DNA from 3 places in the Streptomyces sp. RLB3-17 genome. Region 3 is predicted to be linked to each of the others. Evidence: riboswitches for the same ligand, from Rfam matches in the RefSeq annotation. Region 3 holds a riboswitch; each other region holds the start of a gene.

Region 1 (9,928 bases), 3.1 Mb from region 3:
CACGCCTGCCGCGGCCTCGCGCTATCTGCGCCGTGCCTTCGTCTGGCCGACGACGGGGACGGAGGAGCCGGAACGTCTGGTCGAGGGGTTGCTGCGGATCGGGGCCCGCATCGGGCGGCCGACGGTGCTCGTCCCGACGGACGAGGAGGCGGCCGTCCTGATCGCCGAACACCAGGAGGAACTGGGGGAGCGGTTCCTCTTCCCCCGGGTCGACGCCAAACTGCCCAGGCGCCTCGCCAGCAAGCAGGGCCTGCACGAACTCTGTGTGGAACACGGCATCCCCAGTCCGGCGGCGGCCTTCCCGCAGTCGTACGAGGAGATCGTGGCGTTCGCCGAGAGCGCTCGGTTTCCGATCGTCGCCAAGAACCGGGAGGCGTTCGTACGCCGCAGCCAGCCGGCGGTGAACGGGACGACAAGGATCGCGACCCGGGAGGGGCTGCTGTCACTCGCCCGGGACTGGGGAGATCAGCCGGGCGTGATCCTCCAGGAGTACCTGCCCAGGGAGGAGGCGGAGGACTGGATCGTGCACGCGTACTTCGACGCGGACTCGACGCCGCTCGCGATGTTCACGGGCGTGAAGGTCCGCTCCTGGCCGCCGCACGCGGGAATGACGGCGAACGCGTACGTCGTCGACAATCCGGAACTCGCGGACCTCGCCGCGCGTTTCATCAAACAGATCGGCTTCAGCGGCGTCATCGACCTCGACCTGCGCTTCGACCGGCGCGACGGGCAGTACAAACTTCTCGACTTCAACCCCCGGATGGGCGCGCAGTTCCGGCTTTTCGAGAACGAGTCGGGGATCGACGTCGTCCGGGCCATGCATCTCGACCTGACCGGGCGCACCGTTCCCGAAGGGGAACAGCGGGCCGGTCACCGGTACATCGTGGAGAACATCGACCTGCCGGCCCTGCTCGCCTACCGGCGCAGCGGCTACACGACCCCGCACGCGCCGGCTCGCGCGAGCGGCACGGAGTTGGCCTGGCTCGCGGGTGACGACCTGCGGCCGTTCTTCACGATGCTCGCGCGCTTCGTGCGGCCGGGCGCGAGGCATCTGTATCAGCTGTGGCGGACCAACCGCCGTGGCAACAGCACCAGTACGACCACGAAGTGACGAACGTACGTCCTGGGGAGGGACTTCGTGATTCATCCGGTAGCAGTCATCGGCGCCGGCCCGTTCGGCCTGTCCACCGCCGCCCATCTGCGTGCGCGGGGCATCCCGGTGCGCGTGTTCGGCGAACCCATGGTGAGCTGGCGTGACCACATGCCCGAGGGGATGCTTCTCAAGTCGACGCCGGTCGCGTCCAGCCTCGACGCCCCACAGCCCGGCCACACGCTCGCCGACTACTGCGACGCGGCGGGGATCCGCCGGCTCGTCACGGACGAGGACATCATTCCGGTCGAGACGTTCATCGCGTACGGCGAGTGGTTCCAGCAGCAGCTGGTGCCCGAGTTGGAGCGGGTGCGGGTCGTGTCCGTCGACCGCCGGGGCAGCGAGGGCTTCGAACTCAAGCTGGACTCGGGGGAGTCGTTCACGGCGCGGGCGGTCGTCGTGGCCACGGGACTGTACGGACTCGCCCATCTGCCGCCCGAGCTCGGGGGCGCGGCGGCGGACGGACCCACACCCACCGGCCCCGTCTCGCACAGCTCCCAGCACCACGACCTCGCCCGGTTCTCCGGCAAGGAACTGATCGTCGTCGGCGCGGGCCAGTCCGCGCTGGAGACGGCGGCGCTCGCGACGGAGGCGGGCGCGCAGGTGCGGGTGGTGTCCCGGGGACGGGGCAGGGTCGCCTTCGGAGCACCGCCCTGGAAGCAGCCGAAGCTGCGTCCCGAGTCGCCCTTCGGACGCGCCTGGTCCCTGTGGGCGCTCAGCTACTACCCGCACCCCTACCGCTATCTGCCCGCCGAAGCCCGGCACTACCTGGTCCGCCGGGTGCTCGGCCCCCTCGGGGCGTGGTGGCTGCGCGACCGCTTCGAGGGCAAGGTCGAGGTCAGCGAGGTCTCCGGAATCGTTCGCGCCGCTGTCTCCGACGGGCGTCCGGTCCTCTCCGTGCAGACCCTGGGCGGCCGGAGCGAGGAGCTCGCCGCCGACCATGTCATCGCGGCGACCGGTTATCGCGTCGACATCGCCGCGATGGACTTCCTGGGACACGAGTTGCGTACGGCGCTCGCGGTGAGCCGCGGCACTCCCAAGCTCGGTGCGGGGTACTGCTCTTCGGTGCCCGGGCTGTACTTCACGGGGTTGCCGGCGGCGGCTTCGTACGGGCCGGTGATGCGGTTCGTGTGCGGTACGGAGTTCGCTTCGCCGCGGCTGGCCAAGCACTTGGCGAGCGCGCACGGGTGAGGTGACCGGGGCCAGTTCGGTCGGAGGGGGGCGGTGACTGGTGGGCCACGCCGTGGGCGGGGCCCAACCCGCCGCGTCGGAGCTCGTGTTGGGCTCAGGCGGCCACAGTCACCGCAGCAGCGTCATCCTCTGGAGTGACATTCCGCTCGGAGTCTTTTCGTACCGTCCGCATCGGTGGACGGGGCGGAACTGCACTCTGTACGCCCGGTACGGCCCGTACGGTGAACGGCGTTGCTGACGGGATACCGGACGTCGTCCGGTTCACGCCGGGCCGATGAGTCGTTCGATCCGTATTCTTCGGATCATGGCCGCTCCGACTGCATATTCACTTATCGCCACTGACCTGGACGGAACGCTGCTCCGCGGCGACGACACCCTCTCCGACCGGTCCCGGGCCGCGTTGGAGAGGGTGGCCGAGGCGGGCGCCCGACACCTGGTCGTGACGGGGCGCCCGGCGCCGAGAGTACGACCGTTGCTCGACGAACTCGGCGGCGCGGGGCTGGCGGTGTGCGGGCAGGGGGCGCAGCTGTACGACGCGGCGGCGGACCGCCTGCTGTGGTCGGTGACCCTGGACAGGGAACTCGCGGAGACCGCGCTCGGCAAGATCGAGGCGGAGGTCGGGCTGCTCTACGCCGCGGTGGACCAGGACGGCGTGGACGGGCTGACGCTCATCGAGCCGGGGTACGTGATGCCGCATCCGACGCTTCCGGCGGTACGGGTGCATCACCGCGACGACCTGTGGACGGAGCCGATCAGCAAGGTGTTGCTCCGTCACCCGTCGCTGTCCGACGACGAGTTGGCCTCGGCCGCCCGGGGTGTGGTGGGCTCGCTGGCCACCGTCACCATGTCGGGGCCGGGGACCGTCGAACTCCAGCCATGCGGCGTGACCAAGGCGACCGGTCTGGCGCTCGCCGCCGCCCACCTCGGTCTCACTCCCGCCGGCACCATCGCCTTCGGCGACATGCCCAACGACATCCCCATGTTCGACTGGGCCGCCCGGGGGGTCGCCATGGCCAACGCCCATCCGGAGCTGAAGGCGGTGGCCGACGAGGTGACGCTGTCGAACGAGGACGACGGGATCGCGGTGGTGCTGGAGCGGCTGTTCCCGTGCCGGTCGGATCGGTTCCGGGAGTCCGGAGAGCCCGGTGGGTCCCGGCAGCTCTCCGAGTCGCTCCGACCTCATCAGCCGTATCAGCCGCATCAGCCCCGGCAGTCGTACGAGCCCTACCGGCTCAGCCAGCCCCACAGTCCTGTCAGTAGGGGCCGTTGACGTTGTCGATCGAGCCGTACTTCGCCGCCGCGTAGTTGCAGGCCGCCGTGATGTTCGCGACCGGGTCGTAGATGTTCATCGACGTGCCCGGCACGTGGTAGGCCTTGAACGTCGGGTCGATGACCTGGAGCAGGCCCTTGGAGGGGATGCCGGCCTTGGCGTTGGAGTCCCAGTTGTTGATGGCCATGGGGTTTCCGGAGGACTCGCGCATGACGTTGCGGTGGATGCCGTTGTAGCTGCCGGGGATCTTGGCGCGGGCCATGATGTCCAGCGAGTGCTTGATCCATCCGTCGAGGTTGTTCGCGTACGTCTTCGAGGTGGTGGGCGCCGTCTTCGCCTTGGCGGGGATTTGGACGGTTTTGGTGCCCACGGTCAGGGTGAGGCCCGGACGGAGCGTCGTCGGGTCGGGGCCTATGACCGCGCGGTTGGCGGCGTACAGCTTCGCCGCGCCGCCGCTCTTGGGGTACTTCCGCGCGATCTTGGCCAGGGTGTCGCCCGCGGTCACCTTGTACGTGATGAGCTGGACATCGGTGGTGGTGGCGGTGGCGGCCTGTGCGCAGGTCGCCGCCGCGAGCGGAAGGGCGAGTGCGACTCCGCCCATTCCCGCGGCGAGGATGCCCCGAGTGAGCATGCCGTGGATCTTGAAGCTGCGGTGCTTGCCTCGTGCGGACATGGCGAATTCCTCTCCGGCGCCTGCGAGGTGAGCTGTCGGGTTCGGGCGGGAGCTGCCCGGCCGCACGGTGTGTGCGACTTCACCCCTAGCCGTTCCGGTGTCCGGATCGGCGGCTTACCTGGGTCCCCCGCTCCTGCCGTGCGTGTGTGTGGGTGGCTGGGATATTCCGGTCGGCGGCAGGATTGGGCGGTCCGTCCGGATCGACGTGAACGTATGCGAGAGCACATGTCCGGAACAAGCCCTCATTTCCCGGTGTAGATCGCTTTCACCTGTGCAATAAGGGGGAGAAAATGCCCGATTAATCCGGAACGTGACGCTCAACTTGCCTTATGCAAAGGGGGAGTCGTCAAGAGGGGATAAAGGGCCCACTTCGCATGGGAGTGACCCAATTCACTCGACCAAGCAGAAATAAAGCGGCACTGGCGGCAAATCGGACATACGGCTTCGAGTGTCCAGGCCGTTGAGCCCGTAGGCGGAGCCGGGCGTACCTCCCACACGGGCAGGTCCGTGTCGGGGTCGTCGTCGGGGAGCCGGCCGGCGTGGGGCTTGAAGTAGAGGCCGTGGGCCCAGTATTCGGGGAGTTCGTGGCACATCAGGTCCGGGTGGGCCCCGAACTACCGCCCCGCGTAAGCCCTGTTGATCCTCGCCACCGCCTCGGCCCGGGGAATCCCGAAACGCGTGACCATCTCGTCGGTCGTCTCGGCGGTCATCTCGTGGAAGTGCGCGAGCATCCCCTCGTCCAGGGCCATCAGGAACTCATCGGTCCGCGCCATGCTCCTCAGGGGTTGCCCATGCCGCCGCCGGGTCCCCAGTCCGGCGGCGTCCGGGGGATTCTTCTCTCCCACGTCCGATGGAAGACCACCTCGTTGCCGTCCTTGCAGATCAGCTCGTTCGAGGTGATGAACTCCCGCGCGTCGCAGCTGAGTTCGGAGCGTGTCTCGACCCGGGCGTCCCAGGGCAGCTCCGGGCGGTGCAGACGGATCGACCTCGTCGAGCGGGTACGGGCGGAGAGCGGGTCCGACTCGTCGATGGTGTACGTGTCCCGGGCGTCCTCCGTGCATTCCAGGCCGTCAGGGTGGACACGGGTGCCGTCCTGGCGAGGGTCGACCTCCAGACGCCACTCGCCCCTCGCCACGTCACGGGCGACCAGGCGTTCGGGGCGGGGCTCGTCAAGGGTGGCCGCGGACGTCACTCCCAGGGGTTCGGACTGCTCCGGCTCCTCGAAGGTGATCCTCGGGTCCGACTCCCTTGCTCGCACCGGAAGTTCGAGGGAACTGCCCGCCGGGTCCAGGACGAGCCCCGCCGCCGAGCCCGGCTGGGGCCAGATCCACGGCCAGTAGGCGGAGGACAGGGAGAGCCGGATGCGGTGGCCGGACGGGAACGCGTAGCCGGTGGCGGTCAGGTCGAAAACCACGTCCTCCGTAGAGCCCGGTTTCCAGGAGACCGCCTGGTCGGGGCCGTAGCGCGCTGACAGGTTCAGGGCACCCCGGGTCACCAGCGTCGAGGAACCGTCGGCGGCGACGTCGCACACCCTGGCGATCACCTGGCCCCAGGGGGAGTGGGACGTCAGACGGAGGCGGACCCTGGGGCGCCCCAGGATCCAGGTCTCCCCCGGGACCTCGAACTCGAAGCAGACCGATCTCGCGTCCTCCTCCCGCTGGTTCGGCGGCAGGTCCGCGTCGTTCCCGACGGGGCGGAAACGGCCCGCGTCCACGCCCGTGTGCTGAGGGGAGCGCACCAGCACCGGTGCGCCCCGCAGCGCGTACGCGATCGGGGTCACGGAGGGGGAGGGCCAGGCGGTGTCGCCCACCCAGTGGCCGGGGAGGGACGGGTACGTCGTCGCCGGGGGGTGCGCGGCCATGACGTAGGAGCGCAGGAGGGGCTGCGCCATGACGGCACGGCCGTTCACGCCGGGGTCCGGATCGTCGTTCACGCCGGGCCCTGGATCGTCGTTCACGCCGGGGCCGGGGCCGGGGCCGGGGCCGGGATCGGGGACGCTCGTGGCGGTCGGCCTGAGCCAGTGGTCCCACCACCTCAGCGTCTCCTGGAGGAAGCCGATCGCCGGACCCGGCGGCAGGCCCCGGTCCGGGTACTGGTGGCACCAGGGGCCGATCAGGCCGCGTACGCGGTCGGCGGGGAGGCTCTCGACCAGCCGCAGCACCGTGTCGCAGGACGGGTCGTGCCAGCCGCCCACCGCGAGCACGGCGGCCCGGATTCCTCCGTATCCCCCGTCCTCGCGCACACCGGCGTGGCGCCAGTACGCGTCCCGGGTCGGGTGGGACAGCCACGTATGGATGAACGGCTCCACCTTCTCCAGGCGCTTCACCCACATGTCGCGCCACATCACCTGGCCCACGTGCACCGGATCCGGCGGACGGGCGACGTCGGCGAGCGCCGTGGCCGCCCGGGCGTGCGTCTCGACGGCGAGGACGGCACCTCCCAAGCGGTGCCCGTCGTTGTCATAGGGATCGTCGGTCGCACAGACCGTGACGATCGCCTTGAGCGGTTCGGGCGCGAGGGCCGCGATCCGAAGGGAGGTGAAGCCGCCCCTGGAGATGCCGAACATGCCCACCGCGCCGCTGCACCAGGGCCGGTCCGCCAGCCAGTGGATCACTTCCACCCCGTCGGCCCGTTCGCTCTCCCCGTAGGGGTCCGCCGGCACGCCCTCCGAGTTGCCGTGACCGCGGGCATCCACCCGGACGGAGGCGTAGCCGTGGCCCGCGTACCAGGGGTGACGCTGCCAGTCGCGTGGCGCGGTCCGGTCGGTGAGCCGGTCCGGGAGATATTCGAGGAGCGCGGGGACGGGCGCGTCGGTCAGCGGGCGCCACACGCGCGCGTGCAGGCGGGTGCCGTCCGGGAGAGGGATCCACAGATCCTCGTGAGTCGTCTCGTGCGAGAAGGACGTACGGATGTGCATGCTCATCACGGTGTCCTGGGTGTCCTCGGTGCCCTTCGTGCCCTGTGGCCGTCCTCGGTGCCCCGGTCGTCTTCGGCGGTCGGTTCTCAACAACGTCCGATCAGTCAATACATCCCATATCGGGTCATATCGAATGACCAAGAACATACCGCCCGTGATCCCGTACCGCCCGGGTGGGGGACTGTCTGCCGCTCGGGGGACATCGGATGGCGGGGGAGAGGGAAGTCGGGAGGAAGTCGGCAGTGGGGACGGTGGGCGCTCGTGGTGATCGAAACGTGACCGGATACGCTGACTTGAGTGATGGCAGCGACACATCGACAAACCGTGTCATCGACCGAATGATCGACCGAGTTCGCCATGTGATCGTCAGCAGACAGGAGAACCTCTCGTGACCGTCGTCGGGCCGTTCGGGCTGAGCGTGCGGGACCAGGCTCTCGAAGCCGATGTCCAGGCCGGATTGACGGCTGTGGAGGAGGGCTTGCTCGAAGTCACCAAGAGCGAGGTCCCCTTCATCACAGAGGCCGCGCAGCACCTGCTGCGCGCCGGCGGGAAGCGGTTCCGTCCGCTGCTCGTGATGCTCGCCGCGCAGTTCGGTGACCCCTACGCGCCGGGTGTCGTGCCCTCGGCCGTGGTCGTCGAACTGACCCATCTCGCCACCCTGTACCACGACGACGTGATGGACGAGGCCGACGCGCGGCGCGGCGTGCCCAGCGCGAACACCCGCTGGGGCAACTCGGTCGCCGTGCTCACCGGCGACTTCCTCTTCGCGCGCGCGTCCCACACCCTGGCCGACCTCGGGCCCGAGGCGGTCCGTATCCAGGCCGAGGCGTTCGAGCGGCTCGTCACCGGGCAGATCCTGGAGACGGCGGGGCCGCGCGACGGGCGCGACCCGGTCGACCACTACCTCGACGTGCTCGGCGGCAAGACCGGCTCGCTGGTCGCCGTGGCGTGCCGGTTCGGCGCGATGATGTCGGGCGCCGACGAGACGGTCGTGGACGTGCTGACGCAGTACGGGGAACGGCTGGGCGTCGCCTTCCAGCTCGCGGACGATGTGCTGGACATCGCCTCCGACTCGCACGAGTCCGGCAAGACGCCCGGTACGGACCTGCGCGAGGGCATCGCCACACTGCCGGTGCTGCGGCTGCGTGAGCGGGCGGAGCGGCTCGGTCTCGCCGAGGACATCGCGCTGTGCGAGCTGCTCGACTCCGACCTCACGGACGACGACCGGCACGCGGAGGCGCTGGCTCTGCTGCGGGTGCATCCCGCGCTGGAGCAGGCCCGCCGTGACACCGTGCGGTACGCGGAGGAGGCCCGCGCCGCGCTCGTTCCGCTCCCCGAGTGCGATGCGAAGGCGGCGCTCATGGAGCTGGTGGACGCGGTGGTGCACCGGGCCGGTTAGGTGCCCGGAGCGAGCCACTGGCGTACGCCCTCCTCGGGTGCCGCGGCGTACGCCCTCCCCGGTGCAGGCGAATGGGCTCTCCTCGCTGTGACGCACGTCACACTGTTGGATTGAGTCCAGGGTAGGAATCAGTCCGTACTCCCGTACAGAAGCTGACGCAGGGGGCGTCGGCTGCATTACGGGGAGAAAAAAGAATCATGGATTCGAACACCACGTTCAATGCCATGTCGGACATGCGCCGCAAGGGCCTGGTCATGGCCGGTGTCGCGGTGGCAGCCGCGGCCGGTGTCGCCGCCGCCGTCATCCCGGCGGTCGCGGCCGGCGGCAGCCACCGCAGTGACCACGGCGGCATGAGCCACTCGACGCACGGCGACCAGACCATCGTCGCGCAGAGCGGAGTCGTCGGCGGCAGCGGCGGCACCATCCTCGCCACCAGCCTCCGCGGCGCCAACGAGGTGCCCGTCCAGGGCGGCCCCGCCGTCGGCGACAAGGACGGCGCGGCCCTGGAGTTCATCAAGGTCAAGGGGGACAAGGTGTCCGTCGCCGTGACCTGGCGCGGCACCGGCAGGCCCACCATGCTCCACATCCACCAGGGCGCCAAGGGCACCAACGGCGGCGTCAAGATCGACTTCACCAAGCTGCTCGGCAGGATCAAGGGTCACCACGTGGTCGGCACCGTGAAGGTGAAGGACGTCGCCCTGCTGGATCGGTTGAAGAACGACCCGGGGGCGTTCTACGCCAATCTGCACACCGCCGAGTTCCCGGGCGGAGCCGTCCGCGGCCAACTCCACAAGGTCACCGGCTCCTTCGACTTCCGTGACGCCCTCGGCAACTTCCAGGCGTCCGTGGTCAAGGGCAAGCAGATCTACGAGTGCAAGCCCGTCGAAGGCGGTGGCTACGCCTTCGCTCAGCGTGACGTCGCGGCCCTGCTCGGCGGCGACATCGTGCACACGTTCGTGAAGCCCAACTCCGGTACGCCGCAGTGGGTCGCGCCCGACCGCAGCGCGGTCACCGGAGCGGTGATCTCCAAGACTCCGAACGGGGAGAAGAACATCGCCGAGCTGGACCTCAAGGCCACCCGGTCCGGCAAGCACCGCGGTCTGCTGGCCGACACGCAGGAGATCCTGCGCCTCAACACCGTGGGCGGCGTCGCGCCGGCCGGCTCCTGTTCACCGGGCACGATCGTGGGCGTGCCCTACCAGGCGGACTACGTGTTCGTGCAGCGCTGACGGGTACCGGGCCTCTGTGAGGCTCAGGCGGTGGTTTCCCCAACCCCTACGGGTCGGGGGAGCCACCGCCTCCTCACGTCATACCGCAGGACTACGTGG
Region 2 (9,928 bases), 7.5 Mb from region 3:
AGGTGGACGCCAACTGCGCCCGCTCCGACCAGAACTACCCCTCGCTCGTCGCGACGCGGCGGCCGACCCGATCGTTCACGGACGTGAGCTGCGCCGGTGCGACGACCGACAACATGTGGAAGGCGCAGGGAACCAACGGACCCCAACTGGACGCCGTCGAGCGCTCCACGGATCTGGTGACCGTGCAGATAGGCGGCAACGACATCGGCTTCGGCTCCATCATCGGCACCTGTGCCGCGCTGAGTTCCAAGGACCCGTCGGGCAACCCCTGCCAGCAGTACTACAACTCCCCGGGCTTCGACCAGCTGACGCGGAACATCATCGAGACGGCCCCCAAGATCGCGCGGGTGCTGCGCGCCGTGCACGACAGGGCCCCGCACGCCCGGGTGCTCGTGGTCGGCTACCCGGACCTCCTGCCCGACGACGGCAGCGGCTGCTATCCGTCCGTCCCCTTCGCCGCCAAGGACTTCGCCTACCTGCGTGACGTAGGGAAGCGGCTCAACCTGATGATGCGCGCGGTGGCCCTGTTCAGCCGTGCCGACTACGTCGACACGTACAAACCCACCGTCGGGCACGACATGTGCAAAGCACCCGCCGACCGGTGGATCGAGCCACTGCAGCCCGCATCACCCGCCGCCCCCGCACACCCCAACGCCAAGGGCGAGGCGGCCATGGCCGGGGCGGTGCTCCGGCGGCTGTAGCTCCTGCGTGATGCGCGATCTCCACGGACTTCACGGACTTCACGGACCTCACGGACCTCACGGACCTCACGGACCCCATGAAACCCACGGACTCCGCGAACTCCATGGACCAGGCATGTTTACACGATCTGCCCAGGGTCACACGGGTCAGTGAGCACCTGATGCCGAGAGCACCGAGAGGTGAGTTCCATGGCTCGCGACCAGAAAGCCAAGGCCAAGGCCGAGCAGGCCAAGGGCAAGATCAAGGAGACCACGGGTCGTGCCGTGGGCAACGAGCGGATGACGGCCGAGGGGCGTGTGGAGAAGGCCAAGGGTGACGCGCGTCAGGCGAAGGAGAAGACCAAGGACATCTTCCGCGGCTGACGCCCGGCCGCTCGTGGGCGGACGGTTCACACGGAGCAGGGGGCCCGTCGCATGGAGCGACGGGCCCCCTGCTCCGCTCCGCGCGCACCCGCGCCGAGCGGTGGAGGTTCGTAGGCTTTCCCCGCCGAAGATCGTAGGCTTGCCCCTCCGGAGACTGTGTGGGGGAGCCATCTATGACCACGGCCAGGGACCTCTTGATCACCGCCATGGACGTGGACCCGGACCGCTCTGTGGGGCAGGGCGACCTCTCCCTCGCACTCGCCGGGGCCGAGGTGATCGACCTCCTCGCCGCTGACGCCGTACACCTGGACGGCGACCGCCTCGTGCCGGCCCCGGAGCCGACGACGGAGGACCGCCTCCTGGCCGAGGCGGCGTCCTCACTCGTACGTCAGGTGCCCTACGAGCCGGTCGAGGACTGGCTGTGGCGCAGGGGGCGCGGCCTGGCCGCGGTCCATCTGGCCGCCCTCGAGGCGGACGGCCAGCTGACCCGGCAACGCCAACGCCGACTGCTTTTCGGAGCCGTCCGGATGGTCGTGGTCGACTCGCCCGCCCGGCGCCGGGCCCTGCACCGCTGGGCCGCCGACGAGCCCGTCCTCGTCTCCCTCGCGGCGGCCGTCGGGATTCCGGCCGAGCAGGGCGTGGACGTACCGGTCGTGACCGACGACGCGGTGACGACCGTGCTGGCCGCCGTCAACGACGCGGTCATGGAACTGGAAGCGGTACGCCAGCGCCGGTCCATCGAGAACGCGGCGTTCGCCAACCTCTGGCGAGGTGCGTGAGCGAGCGGGCGCGCCGTGACCCGCCGGGTTCAGAGGGTGACCTCGGGTCGGCGCCGGTTTCCGGTAGCGATCACTCGCCCCTGCCGGGCCCGTTCTCGGACGTGCCGGTGCCGGTGCCGGTGCCGGTGCCTGTTCCCGTGTCGGTGCCCCGGTCCGGGCCGTCGTCGCGGGCCGCGCGGCGTGCCCGTACGGTGCCCGCGACCCGTTGGAACGTCCGCGTCAGCTGGTGGAGCGGGTTGCCCTCCTGACCGGCGGACGTCTCGTGCGCACCGGACGCACTCGTCCGGAGGTCGCGGAGCTCGGCCAGCGCCGCATGTGCGAGTTCGGTCGCCTCGCGGTACTGGTCGCGCGACTTCGTCATGGCGTCGAGTGCCTCGGCGTAGACAGCCACCAGTGCCCGCGCCTCCTCCAGCGTCAGCAGCTTCCAGTCCTCCCGGAGGCCGGTGAGGGCGTCCTGCGCCGTTTCCGGCAGCGGCCGGGGCAGTGCCGCGTACCGTACGACCTTCTCCAGGAGCTCCGTCGGCTCCGAGCCGTCGAGGAACACGCTGCGTACGGTGCAGTCCTGCTCGTCGTATCCGGGCCGGGCGGGGGAACCGGGCAGAATCACGGCGCCGCCGCGCGGCACCCGTACGCCCAGGTCGTACAGCGCCCAGTTGACCGTCTGGAACTGCTCGGGCGCGGCGCGGTGTTCCACGACGCGGTGCCGCAGAGCGGGCGGGAGCAGCCGGGCCAGCGGGAGGCGACCGCGTTCGTCGGTGGTCATCGCCTCGTGGATGACGACGTTGATGCTCCAGCTGTGCTGCGCTGCCTCCTTGAGCAGGCGGCGCAGCGTCTTGTCCTCCTGCGGCAGCGGGTTGATGTCCCGCAGGCGGAGCCCGGGCACGATGTCGTGGTCCCAGGGGACCTCGTGCCCCTCGGGCCAGAACATGGTCGCGGGAGAGGGCCACGCGAGGTCCCACGGCCGTTCCGCCTCGGCCACCAGCGTCCAGCGGGTTCCCTCGGCGGCGTGTTCGCGTCCGTCCGTCGTGAGCCGTGCGCGAACCGGGACGGCGTCGTCGACCAGCCAGCGCGCCTCGAAGACATGGCCCTCGGCGTTCGAGGGGTCCTCTGCCTCCAGAAAGTCGTGGATCGTCTCGTCGGCCTTCAGCCTCCGCAGGTTCTCCCTGAGGATCTCCAGCGGGGCGGACCCGATGTGGCGCCCGCCGGCCAGCCAGACGGTTTCCGGAGCGGTGGCGCGGGCGGTGGAGGGCTTGGGCATGAGTCACTTTGCGGTGGGAGGCGGCGTGGCCTCCCAGTATGGTCAGCGCGGGTGGCCGGTCGGGCGGCGAGGCCCACGTGGATCACGTAAATCCCCTATTGTGGAACTTCGACCGTTCCAGCGCCTTATGCGTGTTTTGAGGCGCTGGCAACGTCGCCGTGTCCGTCACGCCGGGCGCAGCGCGCTGTGAATCGCCTTCTGTCCGGCGAAGAAGAGGGACTCTTCGCGTATCGAGGCACCCGGGCTGGGGGCGTGGATCATCATGCCGTTGCCGGTGTAGAAGCCGACGTGGCTGACGTTGTCGTAGAAGAAGATCAGGTCGCCGAACTGGATGTCGGTCAGGGGAATCGCCGCACCGGCGGTCGCCTGACCGTGGACGGTGCGCGGGAGTGCGACCCCGGCGGCCCTCCAGGCGGCCTGGACGAGGCTGGCGGAGTCGTACGAGTCCGGCCCGGTCGCACCCCAGACACACGGCTTGCCGATCTGCTCGCGGGCGAAGGCGAGGGCCTTGGCGGCCTTCCCGCCGTACGCCGACTCCGCCGTGCCGACGGCCGTGTTGACCGCGCCGGTGAAGGCGCCGGTGCCTACGGGCACACCCGCGGCCAGGGGCATCCCCGCGCCGAGGGACATGTCCGCGCCGAGCGGCATCTCCGTACCCATGGGCATCCCCGTACCCATGGACATGTCCGTGGGCAGCGGTATGCCCCTGCCGAAGGACATGTCCGCGCCGGGAGTCATGCCCGCGGTCAGGGGCATCCCCGCGCCGAGGGACATGTCGGCACCGAAGGGCATCTCCGTACCCATAGGCATCCCCGTACCCATGGGCATCCCCGTACCCATGGACATGTCCGTGGCCGGCGGTACGCCTGTGCCGAAGGACATGTCCGCGCCGAGCGGCATCCCGGTGCCGAGGGACATGTCCGGGCCGAGTGCGGTCGACTGCTGTCGCTGCCACTCCTCCTCGGCCTGTCGGCGAGCCTGGTCCTCCGGGGTGGGCCAGACACCCTCGGCCGGACGTGACTCGATCGCCGCGGGCCCGGGGTTCCACAGCGCGGCGTGCTTGGACACCAGTTCACGGGCCAGCGCCAGCTTGCGCTGGATCTTCGCCTTGGACGTCTTCAACGAGGACTGCCCCGGCCCGGCGGGCAGCGCGGGCAGCAGGGCCGTGGCGGCCTCCTGCGCGGATCGCGGCGCAGGCTCCGGCACGGCCGGCAGCGCGGCGACGGCCCTGCCCGTCAACTCGGCCACGGGCCCGGCGGCCGTCTCGGCGGAGGGGCCCGCGGTCAATTCCAGAACGGGGCGGGCGGTCAACTCCCGCCCACGGTTGGCGAGTCCGTCCTCAGGCCGCTTCGCCGGGCCCGTGGGCCGCGCCTCGGCCGGGCGGTTCGGCATCCGGTCGGCCGGCAGCCTGGCCGGCGCGGACGGACCCAGCTGCGTGCGCGCCGCGTCGAACCAGGTCTTGGTGATGTCGTCGAGGGCGGGGTCGCGGCGCCTGCGAGCGGTTTCCGGCGCGGTGTTGACGCGGCTTCGGCTCCCCGTGGTCATCGCGCGGGTCCCGTTGACGAACCCGACGGCGTTCTCGGCCTGGTCGTAGAGGGAGCTGATCCGCTGCTGCACCTCCTCGCGGCTCGGACCGTCCGCGCCACTGAGGGCGGCCGTCGCGCGTGCGGAGTCGGGCAGGCCAGGGAGGCTGTTGCCTCCAGGGCGCGGGGTTCGTTCCGGCGCCATGGGAGCCGTACTCCTTCCGTACTCCGCCTACCGGGCCAGCTGTCGGGTTCGGGCGGAAGATTCCGGAAGGCATGCCCTACGGTCCTTGCCCGATCGGGCAGTTGGGCCGATTCACCCCAAGGTCGGTTGGGTCCCGGTTCCGGTTGCCACAGGGGCATCGGATTCGGCGGAGGTCGCGCGACCCGGCGAGGTTCGCCGGAGGGAGTCGTGCGGCCTACCGCCAACTTAGCCAATTTGTGTGCCTGGTGTGAAGATTGGAGCGCGAACTGTCCGATATGTAATTGTGACCTTCGTCTACGTGTCCCGGCCTCGACCAGGATGTCGTACGACCGCCGTGCGCCCCATGGTCGCCGCGAGCGTGCGCAACCGGCGCCAGTCCAAAGAGGGTTGGGTCTCCGGCACGCCGGGCCGTTCCTTGGGGACGCGGACGCGTAGCGCGCCGGGCTCGATGCGGCAGTGGACCGGGGCGGGCAGGACCAGGGCCTCACCGTCGATGCCGGCCTCGATCTCCGCGCGGTCGGCGTCGATGACCACCTCACGGGTGGTCAGGACCGCGAGTCCGTCCGGCGCGGGGTCCAGTACGAGCGCGGCGGCCTCGGCCGCGCTGTCCACCGTGATGCCGAGGACACCGAGCAGCCCGGAGTCGAGCCGTTCGCGGCGGCCGAGACCGGCCGGATCGTTGGTGCGGTACGGGTTGTTGCTCACCAGTACGGCCTGCGGGGCGTCGAGCGTCGTGTCCGCGGCGCGAGCGGTCAGCCGCGGCCCGCGCTGGCGGGTGAGCAGGTCGGGCAGGAGGTCCAGGATCGTGCCGATCTTGTCGTCGCGGTACGCGGGACTCTGCACGACCGCCGCGTACGCGCCGAAGGAGGCGTTGTTGACGAACGGGTGGCCGCCGGCGAAGCCGAGGTCCACGCGGAGTTCGACGCCGTCGGTGAGGGCGTCCAGACAGGTCGCCGGGTCCTCGCGGTCGAGGCCGAGGTCCATGGCGAAGTGATTGCGGGTGCCCGCGCAGACCACCAGGAACGGCAGACCGTGTTCGGCGGCGACGGCCGCGACCAGCGCCTGGGTACCGTCACCGCCGGCGACGCCCAGCAGATCCGCGCCGTCCGCGACGGCGGCCCGGGCCAGCGCGGTGACGTCCTGGTGCCTGTCCGGGTCGAGGAGCACGACCTGCGCGCCGAGCCGCTCCGCCTTCTCCCGCAGCCCGAACTTCGCCACCTTGCCGCCGCCGGAGTGCGGGTTCATGACGAGGAACGGGCGCCGCGGCGGTGGCGCCCTGCGTTCCTTCGGGCGCGGGGCGCGCGTCCGGTCGCTCCGCAGGGCGTACCGGCCGCTCCAGACGGCCACGGTCCACAGTGCCAGGGACACGGGAACGGCCCAGAGCAGCCCGGTCACGGCGAACAGGGTGATCACGGCGCCGGGCGCGACGGCCGCCAGCACGGCCGCCACCCAGCGGAGCGGGCCGCGCCGGGTCAGCGCCCACCACAGCGCCGCCGCCGTGACGGCCACGCCGAGGAGCGCGGCGAAGAGCAGCAGTACGCCGTCCACGCCTCCGTAACCGAGCGGCAGCAGCACCGCCAGCGCCGCCGCGACCAGCGCGGCCCTGGCCGCCCACCGTTTCCCGTGGCCGACCTGCGCGCTCGTGTCCACACCCATCGCTCCTCCACGGACGTCGTAGAAGTCCGGCCCTGGTGGGCCCGGCCGCACGGAGGCCTGGTTCGGCGGGTCGTCGGCTGTGTGCGGGGTCGGCCATCGACGACACAGTCGTATGCAACCGTCGGGTCAGGCCCCGCGCAACCGCCACGCTCCGCCGGGCCCGCGCCGACCGGGGCCGGTCCGGGCGGTTCTCACCGAACCCTTGGTCCACCCCTCGGGGCCCGTTCCGCCGTGGCTGATGCACGATGGGCGGCGGCGGGCCCCGGCAGTACGCCGGTGTGTGTGGGAGGGACAGTGGTGATGAGTGGGCAGCGCGGCCGTGTCCTGGTCGTGGACGACGACGCGGCGATCCGCCGCTCGCTGGAGCGGGGCCTGCGGCTCGGCGGATTCGCCGTGGACCTGGCCGACGGGGGCCGGCCGGCCCTGGCGGTGGCCCGGCGGACGCCGCCGGATGTGATCGTGCTGGACATCTCGATGCCCGACCTCAGCGGCATCGAGGTGTGCAGGGCGCTGCGGGACGAGGACAACGACGTACCCGTGCTGATGCTCTCCGCACTCGACGAGACCGCCGACCGGATCGCGGGCCTGCAGGCGGGCGGCGACGACTACCTCGTCAAGCCCTTCGCCCTGCAGGAGCTGGTCCTGCGGCTGGAGGCACTGCTGCGGCGCAGGCCGCCACGGGACAGCGGCACCGTACGGGCCGGCGGGCTGCTCATGGATCCCGCCGCCCGCAGGGTGAGCCTCGACGGGCGGCCGGTGGAACTGACCCGCCGCGAGTTCGAGCTCCTCCACTTCCTCGCCCGCAACGCCGGCATCGTGCTCAGCCGGGACCAGCTCCTCGATCGCGTATGGGGCTACGACCTCGAGGTGCGCACCGACGCGGTGGACACCTTCGTCAGCTATCTGCGCCGCAAACTGGAGACGTCGGGGCGCTCCCGGATCATCCACACCGTACGAGGCGTGGGCTTCGTGCTGCGCGACGACGACCCGCGGGAGCGGCCGTGAGACTGTCCACGCGGATCGCCCTGGCCGTGGGCGCCACCGTGCCCGTACTGGTACTGGCCACCGGCTGGCTGCTGCTGCGGCTGGTCGCCGCGGATCTGCACGATCAGCAGGACACGCATCTACGCGAGCGCGCGGTGGCCGTCGCCAAGGACGCCCGGAGTCTGCTGCGCGCGAGCGCCGCCGACCGGTCGGCGGCGGTGGAGCAGGCCCGCGAACGCCGGGTGTTCACCTCGGCCCTGGACGTGGGCGTACGACTGATCGGCCCCGAGGAGACCTTCACGGGCGGCCCGCAACCGGCGGCCGACGTGGCGCTGCCCGCCAGGGCGCGCGTGCCGGTCACCCTCCGTGCCGACGGCAGGAGCTGGCGGATCCTGTCGACCCGGGTGACGGGGGCCCGCCCCGGTGTGCGCGGCACCCTGTGGCTGTTCGCGTCCGACACCGCCGCCGACACCCAGGTGCGCCTGGTCCGACGGCGCGCGGTGACCGTCGCCCTGCTCGCCGCACCGCTGTCCGGGCTGCTCGCCTGGGCCGTCGCCACACGGGCCAGCACACCGCTGCGCCGTCTGCAACGCCGGGCGAGCGGCCTCGACCCCCGCTCCAGTTCCACCCGCCTGGACCACACCCCGACGCGGATCGCCGAGGTCGACGACCTCGCACACACCCTGCAGACCGTCCTGGCCCGCTACGACGAGCAGGCGCTCAGGACCGCCGAGGCACTGGCCACCGCCCGCTCCTTCGCCTCGGCGGCCTCGCACGAACTGCGCACCCCGTTGATGAGCATGCAGACCAACCTGGAGATCCTCACCGAGCATCCGGAGCTCGCCGGACCCGACCGCGACGAAGTGCTGCACGACCTGAGCCGCGAACACGCACGCCTCCTCGGGGTCCTCGTCATGCTGCGCGACCTCGGCCGCGGAGACCTCGTCGAGGCGGACGCCTTCGGCCCGGTCGACCTCGCCGACCTCGTCGAGGCCAGCACCGAGGAACAGCGGCGACGCCATCCGCACGCACGGGTGGCCGGCCACTGCGCACCGGGGCTGCGCGTACACGGCTGGGAGGCGGGACTGCGGAGCCTGGTGGACAACCTGCTCGTCAACGCCCTGGTCCACGGGCACACGGACGGGCAGCCCCCGCAGGTCGAGGTGACCTTGCGCGCGAGCGGCGCCGACGCGCTCCTCGTCGTCGAAGACCGGGGCCCTGGCATCCCGCCCGAGCTGCGCACCGAGGTCTTCGAACGCTTCCGCCGCCGACCGGACAGCCCCGGCTCCGGCCTCGGGCTGACCCTGGTCGCCCAGCAGATCGCCCTGCACCGGGGCGGGATCCGGGTACTGGACCGGCCCACGGGTGCGGGTACCCGCGTCGAGGTCACCCTGCCGCTGAGCGACGGCACCGCGGACACGGAGGACACGCTTCCGCTCCCGCGCAACTGGATGATCACGACCGCCGACCGGCCACAAGAATTCCACAAAGACGGCTCCTAGCTTTCCCGGCGAGAGGGCAGTCGCCCCTGAACGTGGAGGAGTTCGTCATGCCAAGCACCAGGAAGACCGTGATCTCGGTCGTCTCGTTGGTCGCCGCCGGATCGCTGTTCGGCGCCGCAGGCGCCGCCACCGCCGACGCCGCGACTCCCGCGCCGTCCGGCACCCCCACGGGCGACGGCGCGGCGGCGCTCTGCAAGCGCGCGCCGAAGATCGACCGGCGGATCGACCGGATCCTCACCCGGCTCCGCGCGGACGCTTCCCAGCGTGGCTCCATCGCCCGTCTCGAGCAGCGGGTGGCGAACGCCAAGTCCGCGGGGCACACCCAGATCGAGACCTACCTGAACGACCGGCTCACCGCCCGGCGTTCCCTGGTCCCCACCCTGGAGACCCGCCAGAAGGACCTGGCCGACGTCGAGAAGTGGTGCGGCGCCCACGACAACGGTCGTACGAACTGATGCGCGCGCGCCACGCCGTGCCGGCCGTACTGGCCGCCCTGCTGTTCCTGGCCGGATGCGGCCACGGCGGGAGCGCACAGAGCACGCAGGGCACACAGACCGCACGGGGCACGCAGTCCACTGACCGGCCCGCACCCACCTCCTCCGCGGACCTCGGTCATCTGCGGAAACTCCTCGACGACGCCGATTCCGCGGCGAGCGCGGCGGAGTCGGACATGGCCCGGGAATGAGGTCAGCGTTCCGCCGACGGGGGCGATCCGGTGGCATGGAGCCGGTGGTGGCCGTCGACGGGGCGGGTGGCGAAATGCGGTCGATGCGGGTGGTGGGAGGCGGTGCGTTCGATGATCAGGAGGGCGGCGTCGTCGTTGGGGTGGTCGCCGACATGCGCGAGGAGGTCGTCGTGGATGTGCCGCAGCAGTGCGTCGGGGCTGGAGTTGGGAAAGGAGGCGACCCGCTCGAGGAGCGGGTAGAAGACGCCCGACGGTGAGCGGGCTTCGATGAC
Region 3 (9,928 bases):
TTGTTCCACCAGCGGACCGTGGAGCCGTCCGAGACGATCCGGACACGGTTCGGCTCGTTGGCCGTGAGCAGCGGCTCCGTGTAGTCGTAGACGAGCGGGCGGACGCCCGGCTCCCCCACGTACCGGCGCAGCCGCGTGGTCGTGTTGGTGTTGGCGCCGTATCCGACGTAGTACGTCTTCAGGTAGTCGTATTCGGCCAGGGCGCCGCCCCGGGGCAAGGCGAAGAGGTCGTCCGGGGAGCGGACGTCGACGGCGTTCCAGAAGTTGTTGAGGTCGGAGACCCGGTCGTTGACGCCGCCCTCGGAGACCGGTGTGGCGGTGTACTCGATGACGTAGGGCCCTTCGAGCCGCTGCTTGAACCAGACCGTCGCACCGCTCGGTACGTCGATCTCCAGGATGCCGTGCGAGGCGGTGACCGTGCCGCCGTCCTGCAGTTCGGTGACCCACTGGCCGAGGCCTCGGCGGAAGCCGTCGTGGGCGATGAGCCGGCCGCGACGGTGGCGCGGCGAGGCGCTCGCGGTGGTGGCCGGGACGAGCGTCGACAGCGCGGCACCGGCGGCGAGGGTCGCGAAGGCTCTGCGGGTGGTCATGAGGTTCCTTCCGTGCGTGCGGTGGTGGTGATGGCGGGCTTCGGCACCCGCCGGGTCTCGGTGCCCAGGCAGTAGTCCGTGTGCGTCGACTGGAGACGGCCGCGCACGGTCCAGCCGAGGCGGTGGGCGGGGTTCCGGGCGAGCCTGTAGATACGGTTCTTCGTCGGTTCGGTGGTGGTGTGCAGGCGCAGCGCGGTGTGGTCACCGGTCTCGGCGAGGACCTCCTCGCGCCAGTCACCGAGGAGGTCGCCGTAGAACGGGGTCGCGTTGCGGGGGCCGGAGGTCCAGTACTCGTAGCGGGGGTGGCGGGGGTCGATGTCGGCGGCGCTGCCCCGGCCGACGTCGAGGTCGGATGCGCTCGTCGGTTCGGCCGGGTGCTCGCCGGTCACCAGGCGCTGACCGGTGTCGGCGTCGTAGTGGTACCAGGGCAACCTCGATACGCCGCCCGGTTCGGACCGCTCCGGCGGAATCTCGGCGTAGCCCCGCGCGAAGTCGAGCGCCGCCGAACTCGGCTCCCGCTCATGGCCGTTGACGAGGGCACGCACGGTGTGGGTGCCGGTGCCCCGGCCGTCGTCCTGGTACGTGGTCGACCGCGTGACCGGCGCCCCGTTGAGCCGCCGTCCGCCCTTGTACACGTTGAACGCGATCGCGTCCCCGGTGGGGGTACCCCCTGTTCGAGCGGGGCCGAGAACTTGGGGGAGGGCGTACTCCGTGCCGAGTAACCGCCGGCTCAGGAAGGTGCCCTCGCCCGAGGGGACGGCGACCGGGCCGCGGTCCAGGTTCTCCACGATCCGGCGCGGCGGCGGACGCCGTTCGGTGGCGTGCGAGGGCGCGGCGACCGGACCGGCCGGCAGCGCGGCGGTGGTGACGACGCCGAGTCTTCGAGGTCTCACGATGGCGTGCTCCTTGCGGTGGCGACGACGGCCGCGATGCCGTCGCCGAAGACGCAGAAAGCGCTTACGGAGATCACTGTGGAGCCACTCGCGCACCGTGTCGAGACCTCGTGCGCCGGTGCCACAAGACCGCAATGTGCCGATCATGAAAGGACCGCGCCGGGACGCGTGGAGAAGAACCGAGGGCCGGACCCCGCGATCGCGGGGTCCGGCCCTCCAAGACGTGAGAGGCGCGGCGGCGTCAGCCGACGGCGACACCGTGCGCGCGCAGGTACGCGACCGGGTCCACGTCCGAGCCGTAGTTCGGGGTGGTGCGGATCTCGAAGTGCAGGTGCGGACCGGTGACGTTGCCGGTCGCACCGGAGAGGCCGATCTGCTGGCTCTCGGTCACGGTCTGGCCGGCCGAGACGGACAGGGCGGACAGGTGGGCGTACTGCGAGTACCGGCCGTCGGCGTGCTGGATGACGACCTGGTTGCCGTACGCGCCGCCCCAACCGGCCGACACGACGGTGCCGGCGGCGACGGCCTTGACGGTGGTGCCGGTCGGGACCACGAAGTCCACGCCGGTGTGGTAGCCGCTGGACCACATGCTGCCGGCGACCTTGTAGCCGGTGCCGATGGTGGCGCCCTCCACCGGCAGGGTGTAACCGGTGTTGGTGGCGGCGCCGGTGGCCCGGGGTGCGGCGGCCTGGGACTTGGGCGCGTCCGCCGCGCCGGACGACCCGGTGGCCGACCGCGCCGACGATCGCGTGGACGTCTTGGCGGACGACTGCGTGAACGACTCGGTCGACGGCTTGGCGTCGTCGGTCGACACGGCCCTCTCGCCGATCGTGAGCTTCAGGCCGGGGTGGATCAGCGAGGGGTCGCTGCCGATGGCCTGGCGGTTGTCGGAGTAGAGCTTCTGCCAGCCGCCGCTGAGGTGCTGCCGCTCGGCGATCCTGGCGAGCCAGTCGCCGACCTTCACCGAATAGGTCTTCACCGAGGCCGTGGAGGTTGTCGCGGTCTTTTCCGAAACCGTCGCGGACTTTTGAGAAACCGTCGCGGCGGAAATCGTCGCGGTCTTTTCCGGAGTGGACGAAATCGCGGCCGTAGGCGTCATGGCATGGGCACCGGCGGCCCCCATCAGCGGCAGCGCGAGGGCGGCGCCACCGGTTCCGGCCACGGCGATCGAGCGGGAGAAGCGCTGGGACTTGGGTCGGCGATGCTTACCCTTCGCGGGCATGAAGAATTCCTCTCCGGCGCCTGCGAGGTGAGCTGTCGGGTGCGGGCTGGAGATGCCCGGCCACGCGGCTGCGCGGCTATACCCCTAGCCGTTCCGGAGACCGGAACAGGCGTGGTACCTGTGGGTCCCCCGCTCCTGCCGGTTACCGGTGGGTGTGCGGATACCGGGCGGCGGCAGGATTGGGCGTCCGTCCGGATTGAGGGCGAACGTAGGCGAGATGGGGGCGCATCGCCAACCATGTGGCTTTTCAGTGCGCGTGCCTTTCTTGATCCATGCCGGAATTCCGGTCACCCTCCGTGGACAATGATCTCCCCCGCCTCTCAACCCGCCTGGAAATTCAGGCGGATCGAGAAAGCGGGCCCGCAACGCATCGTCACGAATATGACGCTGCTCACGCACGCCACACCACGGTCCCTTATTCCAGGTCCAGTTGGAATTAAGGCATTAATAAGGACAGAACGCTCACATGCGACGCAGTCGGATAACTGCCGCATCGAAGTCCCCGCGCAGCCCCGTCCGCAACCCGTGATGCAACAGCACCGCACCTCGGTGCACTTCACCCGTTTCACGGCATTCGTACGCCGCGCTCGGATCGAGCCCGCGCAACCGGAGCGGGGCGACCGGCTCGCCGTGACGCTGGGCCTGGAGCAGGGCGAGGACGACGGTCTCGTCGCCGTGGACGTACTGCACCGCACTCAGCCCGCCCTCCGGAGGCCGCAGTCGGTAGAGGTCGCCGCGCTGCACGACCGGCCGGATCTCCTTGTAGAGGTCCACCCACTCCCGCGCCTCGACGAGCTCCGCCTCGCTCCAGTCGGCCAGGTCGCCGCCGACCCCGAGTACCCCGGCCATGGCGCTCACGAACCGGAAGCGCAGCGAGCTGATCCGACCGTTGAGCTGCGCGTTCGGACTGTCCGTGACCCAGGCGGCCATGATCCGGGCCGGGTGGATCTGGCTGAAGCCGTGCTGGATGGCGAGCCGGTCGAGCGGGTCGGTGTTGTCGGAGGTCCACACCTGGTCCGTACGCGCCATGACGCCGAGGTCGATCCGGCCGCCACCGCCCGAGCAGGACTCGAAGGCGACCCCGGGATGCTCCGCACGCAGCCGGTCCAGGAGCCCGTACAGAGCCTCCACGTGCTCGACCCACAGCTTCTGGGGGTACGGCTCACCGGGCCAACCGGCGTCCGTGAAGCAGCGGTTGAAGTCCCACTTCACATAGTCGATCGGAGCGCTCGAGAGCAGACTGTCGAGCTGCTCCCACAGGTACTCCTGGACATCCGGGCGGGCGAGGTTGAGTACGAGTTGGTTGCGGAACTCCGTCCTGGTCCGCCCCGGCTGGAACTGCACCCAGTCGGGGTGCGCGCGGTACAGCTCACTGTCCGGATTCACCATCTCCGGCTCGACCCAGATCCCGAACTGCATGCCGAGCGCGTGCACGTCGTCGGCGAGCGGCTTCAGCCCCTGCGGGAAGCGGTCCGGATTGGGGGTCCAGTCGCCGAGCCCGGCGCGGTCGCTCGTCCGCGCACCGAACCAGCCGTCGTCGACGACGAAGAGCTCGACGCCCATCTCCGCGGCCCGCCGGGCCAGCTCCCGCTGCCGTTCCTCGGAGATGTCGAAGTGGGTGGCCTCCCAGGAGTTGAAGAGCACCGGCCGGTCCTGGTCCGCGTCCGGGATCACGAACGCCCGCTGGTACGCGTGCCAGGTCCGGCTCGCCGCGCCGAAGCCGCCGTCGCTCCACAGCCCCGCGAAGACGGGGGTGGTGAACGACTCCCCCGGCTCCAGACGCAACAGTCCGGAGTCGTCGTACCCCGCGCCGCCGGAGATCTGCACGCGCGCGTCGGGGAGTTGGGCCACGCAGATGCGCCACGAGCCCGACCAGCCGAGCGCGCACGCGTAGACCTCGCCGCTCTCCTCACTCGCCCCGCTGTCCAGCGCGACCCACGGCAGGTGCTGGTGACCGGTGTGCCCGCGGCGGCTGCCGATGACCTTCTCACCGTAGGTGAGGGGGGAGCGCGCGAGCCGGGACTCGGCCGCCCACCGCCCGTGCAGCTGGGAGAGGCGCCATCCGTCGCGCTCGGGCAGCGTCCAGGTCGCGGAGTCCGCGCGCAGCAGCTCCAGGGAAGGTCCTTCGTTGGCCAGGGTCACCCAGCGCTCGACGACGTCGCCGCGCATCCGGTAGTGCAAGGTGATGCCGAGCCCGTCGTCCGCGAAGCGCAGCCGCAGTTCGTCGCCGTCGGCCTCGTACGCCCCGAAACGCCATTCGGTGCCGCGCCGCTCCCGCGTCCGCACGGACAGCGCCGGACGTACGAAGCGGGGGCCGCCCTCGACGGGATACTCCTCGCGCCCGTCGAGCCGGGACTCGAAGGGCCGGTACGGCGGGCCGGGCAGGGCGGCCAGCGATTCGGCGTCCGCGAGGGTGATCCGTGGCCCCCAGTGGAGATGGAGCAGTTCGTCGGGGTCGGTCAGCCGTAGTGCGTAGCTGCTCGTGGGACCCGAGAGAAGCCACGTACGACCATCTTCGCCGATTTCGATCATCAAACCCTCACAGATTCGAACATCCGCACTCAATCACCAACATCATCAACGGCGTCTCACCCGGGAGGCAACGGCTGTGGACAACTTCATTGCCTGAGGAACCCATGTCGTATCGTCGAAAGCGCGATTCCCGTCGGCGAGCGTCGCCGAGCAGCGCCGGCGGTCCAATGGGAGGAGCCCCCGTGACGCAGCAGGTCCCGTCGACCGAGCCGGAACTGGCCGGAGTGCGCAACTTCCGAGACGTGGGCGGCCTGCCCACCGTGGACGGTCGGCGAGTGCGCTACGGACGGCTGTTCCGCAGTGGCCATCTCGCGCACGCCACTGAGGAGGACGCCGCGTTCCTCTCCTCTCTCGGACTGCACACGATCTTCGACTTCCGCAATGCCGCGGACCAGAAGCTGGAGGGGCCGGACGTCGAGCTGCCGGGTGTACGGAACGTGAATCTTCCGCTCACCGACCCCGCCGACGGCAGCGAGTTCTGGAAGATGGTCCGCGACGGCGACGTCGAACAGTTGCGCGGGCACCTCGGCGACGGCAAGGCGGCGAACCGGATGATCGGTTCCTACCGCACGATCGTCAAGGAGCGCACGGCCGAGCACTCGCACGTGCTGCACGCCCTGGCCGAGGACAGCGTGCCCGCGCTGATGCACTGCGCGGCGGGCAAGGACCGCGCGGGCCTCTCCATAGCCGTGACGCTCCTCGCCCTCGACGTTGAGCGCGACGCGATCGTGGCCGACTACCTGGAGTCGAACGCGACCCACCGCCGCTACAAGGTGCGCCGCAACGGCTCCTCGGAAGCGGCCCGCTCCCCCGAGGTCATGGAGCTGCTCAGCCCGCTGTTCGACGCCCGCGCCGAGTATCTGACCGCGGCCTTCGAGACGATCGAGGAGACCTGGGGCGGCATCGACGCCTACCTGGAGCGGGGACTGGGAGTCACGCCCGAGCAGCGGGAGCGGCTGCGCGAGCGCCTGCTGGACTGAACCCTGGCGGCCTGAAGCCTGGGCTCCTGAACCCTGTGGGTTACTGGTTCTGCCCGCCCAGCTCGAACAGCAGATAGATGAAGGCCGCGAAGAGGTGGCCGACGGCGATGTAGATGAAGAGGCGTACCCACAGGGCGCGCGGGAACTTCTCGACCATGCGCCGCCGAGTGGCGGGGTCGGCGGATTCCGTCGGCTCCGGGGGTTGCGTGGATTCCGTCATGACAGCTCTCCCATGGTCGGGTGTCCTGCCGCCGGGCCGAGGCACAGCGCGGCGGTGGGGCTCTGCAGCAGGGTGTGTACGAAGAGGAGTTCGGCCCCCGACTGATCGGCGGCCGCGATGCGGTGCGGGGTCAGCGAGTCGAAGTGCGCGCTGTCCCCGGGCGCGAGCACCTGGGCGGTGTCCCCGAGGCGCAGCCGCAGCCGCCCCTGGAGGACGTAGAGCCACTCCTCGCCGGGGTGGACGCGCACGATGTCGCCCTGCGAGCCGTAGGGGACGTGCACCCGCAGGGCCTGCATTCCGCGGCCCGGGGCACCGGCCTGCCAGTAGGTCCAGCCGCCCGCCTTGGTCGGCTCCATGTCGGCGGCCCGGACGATCGCGTCCCGTTCGGCGACCGTCTCGCCCAGCAGCTCCGAGACCGTCGTACCGTAGATACGAGCGAGTGCGAGCAGCATCGGCAGCGAGGGCTGGCGCTGTCCCGTCTCCAGGCGGGAGAGGTGGGCGGCCGAAAGGCCGGCGGCGCGGGCCGCGGCCTCCAGGGTCAGCGAGGCCCGGCGGCGCAGCGCACGCAGCTGCGGTGCGACGGCGGGCAGCGCCTCGGCTGCTGCGGACTCGGGCGGCGTGGCGGCCGCCCCCGACTCGACAGGGCTCATGCCCTCCATTGAGCCGCACCATTGCCTCTCGGGCAAATTTCTTGCCCCAGAGGCAAAACCACCGGCCCTGGCCGAGGCGGGCCCTTGCTCCGAGCCCGTCCCGATCCAGGAGGGCCCTTGCTCCGAGCCCGCGCCGCCTCTTCGTGCCGCAGGGCTAGCGGTTCGCGACCGCCTGCTTGACCAGGGTTTTTCCGAAGTCCCACATCAGGCCGCCGCCGCTGTGCGCGTCGTCCATCACGGCGGTGAAGGCCTCCACGAACCGGTCCACGTCCCGTTCGCCGATGATCAGCGGCGGGATCAGCTTGATCACCTCCAGGTGGTCGCCGGAGACCTGGGTGAGGATGCGGTGCCGCTGGAGCAGCGGGACGACGACCATCTGCGCGAACAGGCCCTTGCGCGCGGCCTGCAGCATGGTCCAACGACTGCGCAGCTTGAGCGACTTGGGCCGACCGAACTCGATGCCGATCATCAGGCCCCGGCCGCGTACGTCGCTCAGCAGCTCGTACTTGTCGATGAGCGCCGCGAGCCGGGACCTGAGTTGTTCTCCCGTGGCCCGGGCGTTCGCGACGATCTGTTCGTTCTCCATCACGGAGAGCACGGCGAGGCCCGCCGCCATGGCCTGCGCGTTCGAGCCGAAGCTCGCCGAGTGCACGAGGACCCGGTCCATGGACGAGTAGACCTTCTTGAAGATCCAGTCCCTGCCGAGCGTCGCGCCGACCGGCACATAGCCGCCGGACAGCGCCTTCGCCACGCACACCAGGTCCGGTTCGACGCCCTCCTCGTGCTGGTAGGCGTAGAAGTCCCCGGTCCGCCCGAGGCCCGTCTGCACCTCGTCCGCGATGAGCAGCGCCTTGTGCCGGTGCAGCAGCTCCTGCGCGGCACGCAGATATCCGGGTGGGGCCTCGTGCACGCCCTTGCCCTGGATGGGCTCGACGATCAGCCCGGCGACATCCCCCTTCTTCAGCTCCCGGGCCAGAGCGTCCAGGTCACCGAGCGGAACGGCGGTGTCGGGCAGCAGCGGGGCGAAGCCGTCGCGGAAGCCGTCCTCGCCGTTGACGGACAGCGAGCCGGTGGTCAGCCCGTGGAAGGCGTGGGAGCAGTAGAGGATCCTCGGCCTCCCGGTCGCGTACCGGGCGAACTTGAGCGCGGTCTCCACCGCCTCCGTACCGCTGTTGCCGAAGAACACCCGCTCCAGGTGGGGACTGTGGGCGAGCAGCCTCTCGGCGAGGAGCCCGGGCAGCGGCTGGCAGTCGAAGCGGGTGAGGTCGGCGAGTGAGGCGTCCAGGACGTCGTGCAGCGCCTTGCGGACGACGGGGTGGTGGCGGCCCAGGCCCATCACCCCGAACCCGGCGAGCATGTCCAGGTAGTCGTTGCCGTCCGCGTCCCAGAAGTGCGCGCCCTCGGCCCGCTCGTACACCTTGTCGAAGCCGATGGTGTGCAGCATGCGCGGGAGCTGGTGGTTCAGGTACTTGGTGTGCAGCTCGTAGCGCTCGGCTCCGCGCTCGGCGAGGAGCGCGCCGAGGTCGAACTCCCCCTTCTCCGCAGGGTCGGTCATTCCTGTTTCTCCTTGGACAACTCATCCTCGAACGGCGCGTCCTTCGACAGCGCGTCCTTGACGGCCAGACCGGCGCTGATCCGCCCGGCGATCTCGACGGGCGTGAGACCTATGTCGGCCAGCACCTCCCCGCGCTTGGCGTGCGCGAGGAACTGCTCGGGGATGCCGAAGCGCCGTACGGGCACGTCGACCTCGGCGTCCCCGAGCGCCAGCGCGACCGCCGCGCCGACGCCGGCCGCCCGGCTGTTGTCCTCGACGACCGCGACGAGCCGGTGCTCGGCGGCGAGGCCGGGCAGCGCCGGGTCGACGGGTTTGACCCAGCGCGGGTCGACGACCGTGCAGCCGACCCCACGGGCCTCCAGCAGCTCGGCCGCCTGGAGGCAGACCGGCGCCATCACGCCGACGGCCACCAGGAGGACCTGCGGGGTGTCGTCGGAGCGGTGCAGGACGTCGAGCCCGCCCAGGTGGTCGACCGCCGGGATCGCGGGGCCCACCGACTCCTTCGGGAAGCGGATCAGCGTCGGCGCGTCGTCGACGGCGACCGCCTCCCGCAGCTGGGCCCGCAGCTGGTCGGCGTCGCGCGGCGCGGCGATCCTCAGGCCCGGCACGACCTGGAGGATCGACATGTCCCACATGCCGTTGTGCGAGGCCCCGTCGACGCCGGTGACCCCCGCCCGGTCGAGCACGAAGGTCACTCCGCAGCGGTGCAGCGCGACGTCCATGAGGAGCTGGTCGAAGGCCCGGTTGAGGAAGGTCGCGTAGACGGCGACGACCGGATGGAGACCGCCGGTGGCGAGCCCGGCCGCCGACACCGTGGCGTGCTGTTCGGCGATCCCGACGTCCCACACCCGGTCGGGGAACCGTTCGGCGAACTTCCCGAGCCCCACCGGGTGCAGCATGGCCGCCGTGATCGCCACGACGTCGTCCCGCTCCTCGCCGATCCGGAGGATCTCGTCCCCGAACACCGAGGTCCAGGACGGCCCGCCCGAGGGCGCGAGCGGCTCGCACGTCAGCGGATCCATCACACCGACCGTGTGGAAGTGGTCCTCCTCGTGCGCGAGCGCGGGCTCGTAACCGCGCCCCTTCTCGGTCAGGCAGTGCACCAGCACCGGCCCGTGGAACCGTTTCGCCCGGCGCAGCGCGGACTCCACGGCCCCGACGTCGTGCCCGTCGATCGGCCCGACGTACTTGAGCCCGAGGTCCTCGAACATGCCCTGCGGCGCGAAGGCGTCCTTGAACCCCTTCTTCGCGCCGTGCAGCGACTCGTAGAGGGTGTGTCCGACGAC

Evidence for each region. Region 3 has a riboswitch for cyclic di-AMP ahead of FNV62_RS43505 (M23 family metallopeptidase). Riboswitches for the same ligand answer to the same signal wherever they lie in the genome.
Region 1: another riboswitch for cyclic di-AMP. It lies ahead of FNV62_RS29820 (transglycosylase SLT domain-containing protein); the one in region 3 lies ahead of FNV62_RS43505 (M23 family metallopeptidase).
Region 2: another riboswitch for cyclic di-AMP. It lies ahead of FNV62_RS55600 (C40 family peptidase); the one in region 3 lies ahead of FNV62_RS43505 (M23 family metallopeptidase).

The regions. Positions count from the first base shown of each region.
Region 1 is NZ_CP041610.2:6,570,810-6,580,737, forward strand. It holds gene FNV62_RS29805 (D-aspartate ligase) at 1-1,111, shown strand, start outside; gene FNV62_RS29810 (FAD-dependent oxidoreductase) at 1,139-2,341, shown strand; partial or broken gene FNV62_RS29815 (HAD family hydrolase) at 2,646-3,449, shown strand; gene FNV62_RS29820 (transglycosylase SLT domain-containing protein) at 3,595-4,284, opposite strand; cyclic di-AMP (ydaO/yuaA leader) riboswitch at 4,289-4,449, opposite strand; gene FNV62_RS55875 (hypothetical protein) at 4,899-5,057, opposite strand; gene FNV62_RS29830 (CocE/NonD family hydrolase) at 5,063-7,201, opposite strand; gene FNV62_RS29835 (polyprenyl synthetase family protein) at 7,590-8,600, shown strand; gene FNV62_RS29840 (CHRD domain-containing protein) at 8,798-9,829, shown strand.
Region 2 is NZ_CP041610.2:2,201,506-2,211,433, reverse strand. It holds gene FNV62_RS10365 (SGNH/GDSL hydrolase family protein) at 1-701, shown strand, start outside; gene FNV62_RS10360 (CsbD family protein) at 891-1,064, shown strand; gene FNV62_RS10355 (GOLPH3/VPS74 family protein) at 1,238-1,843, shown strand; gene FNV62_RS10350 (hypothetical protein) at 1,914-3,101, opposite strand; gene FNV62_RS55600 (C40 family peptidase) at 3,267-4,829, opposite strand; cyclic di-AMP (ydaO/yuaA leader) riboswitch at 4,838-5,008, opposite strand; gene FNV62_RS10340 (diacylglycerol/lipid kinase family protein) at 5,124-6,485, opposite strand; gene FNV62_RS10335 (response regulator transcription factor) at 6,786-7,490, shown strand; gene FNV62_RS10330 (sensor histidine kinase) at 7,487-8,971, shown strand; gene FNV62_RS10325 (hypothetical protein) at 9,019-9,426, shown strand; gene FNV62_RS10320 (hypothetical protein) at 9,426-9,656, shown strand; gene FNV62_RS10315 (PP2C family protein-serine/threonine phosphatase) at 9,659-9,928, opposite strand, start outside.
Region 3 is NZ_CP041610.2:9,672,198-9,682,125, reverse strand. It holds gene FNV62_RS43515 (DUF6250 domain-containing protein) at 1-590, opposite strand, end outside; gene FNV62_RS43510 (hypothetical protein) at 587-1,483, opposite strand; gene FNV62_RS43505 (M23 family metallopeptidase) at 1,725-2,705, opposite strand; cyclic di-AMP (ydaO/yuaA leader) riboswitch at 2,708-2,866, opposite strand; gene FNV62_RS43500 (alpha-galactosidase) at 3,168-5,237, opposite strand; gene FNV62_RS43495 (tyrosine-protein phosphatase) at 5,420-6,217, shown strand; gene FNV62_RS43490 (DUF6126 family protein) at 6,258-6,374, opposite strand; gene FNV62_RS43485 (helix-turn-helix domain-containing protein) at 6,434-7,087, opposite strand; gene FNV62_RS43480 (aspartate aminotransferase family protein) at 7,242-8,642, opposite strand; gene dxs (1-deoxy-D-xylulose-5-phosphate synthase) at 8,639-9,928, opposite strand, start outside.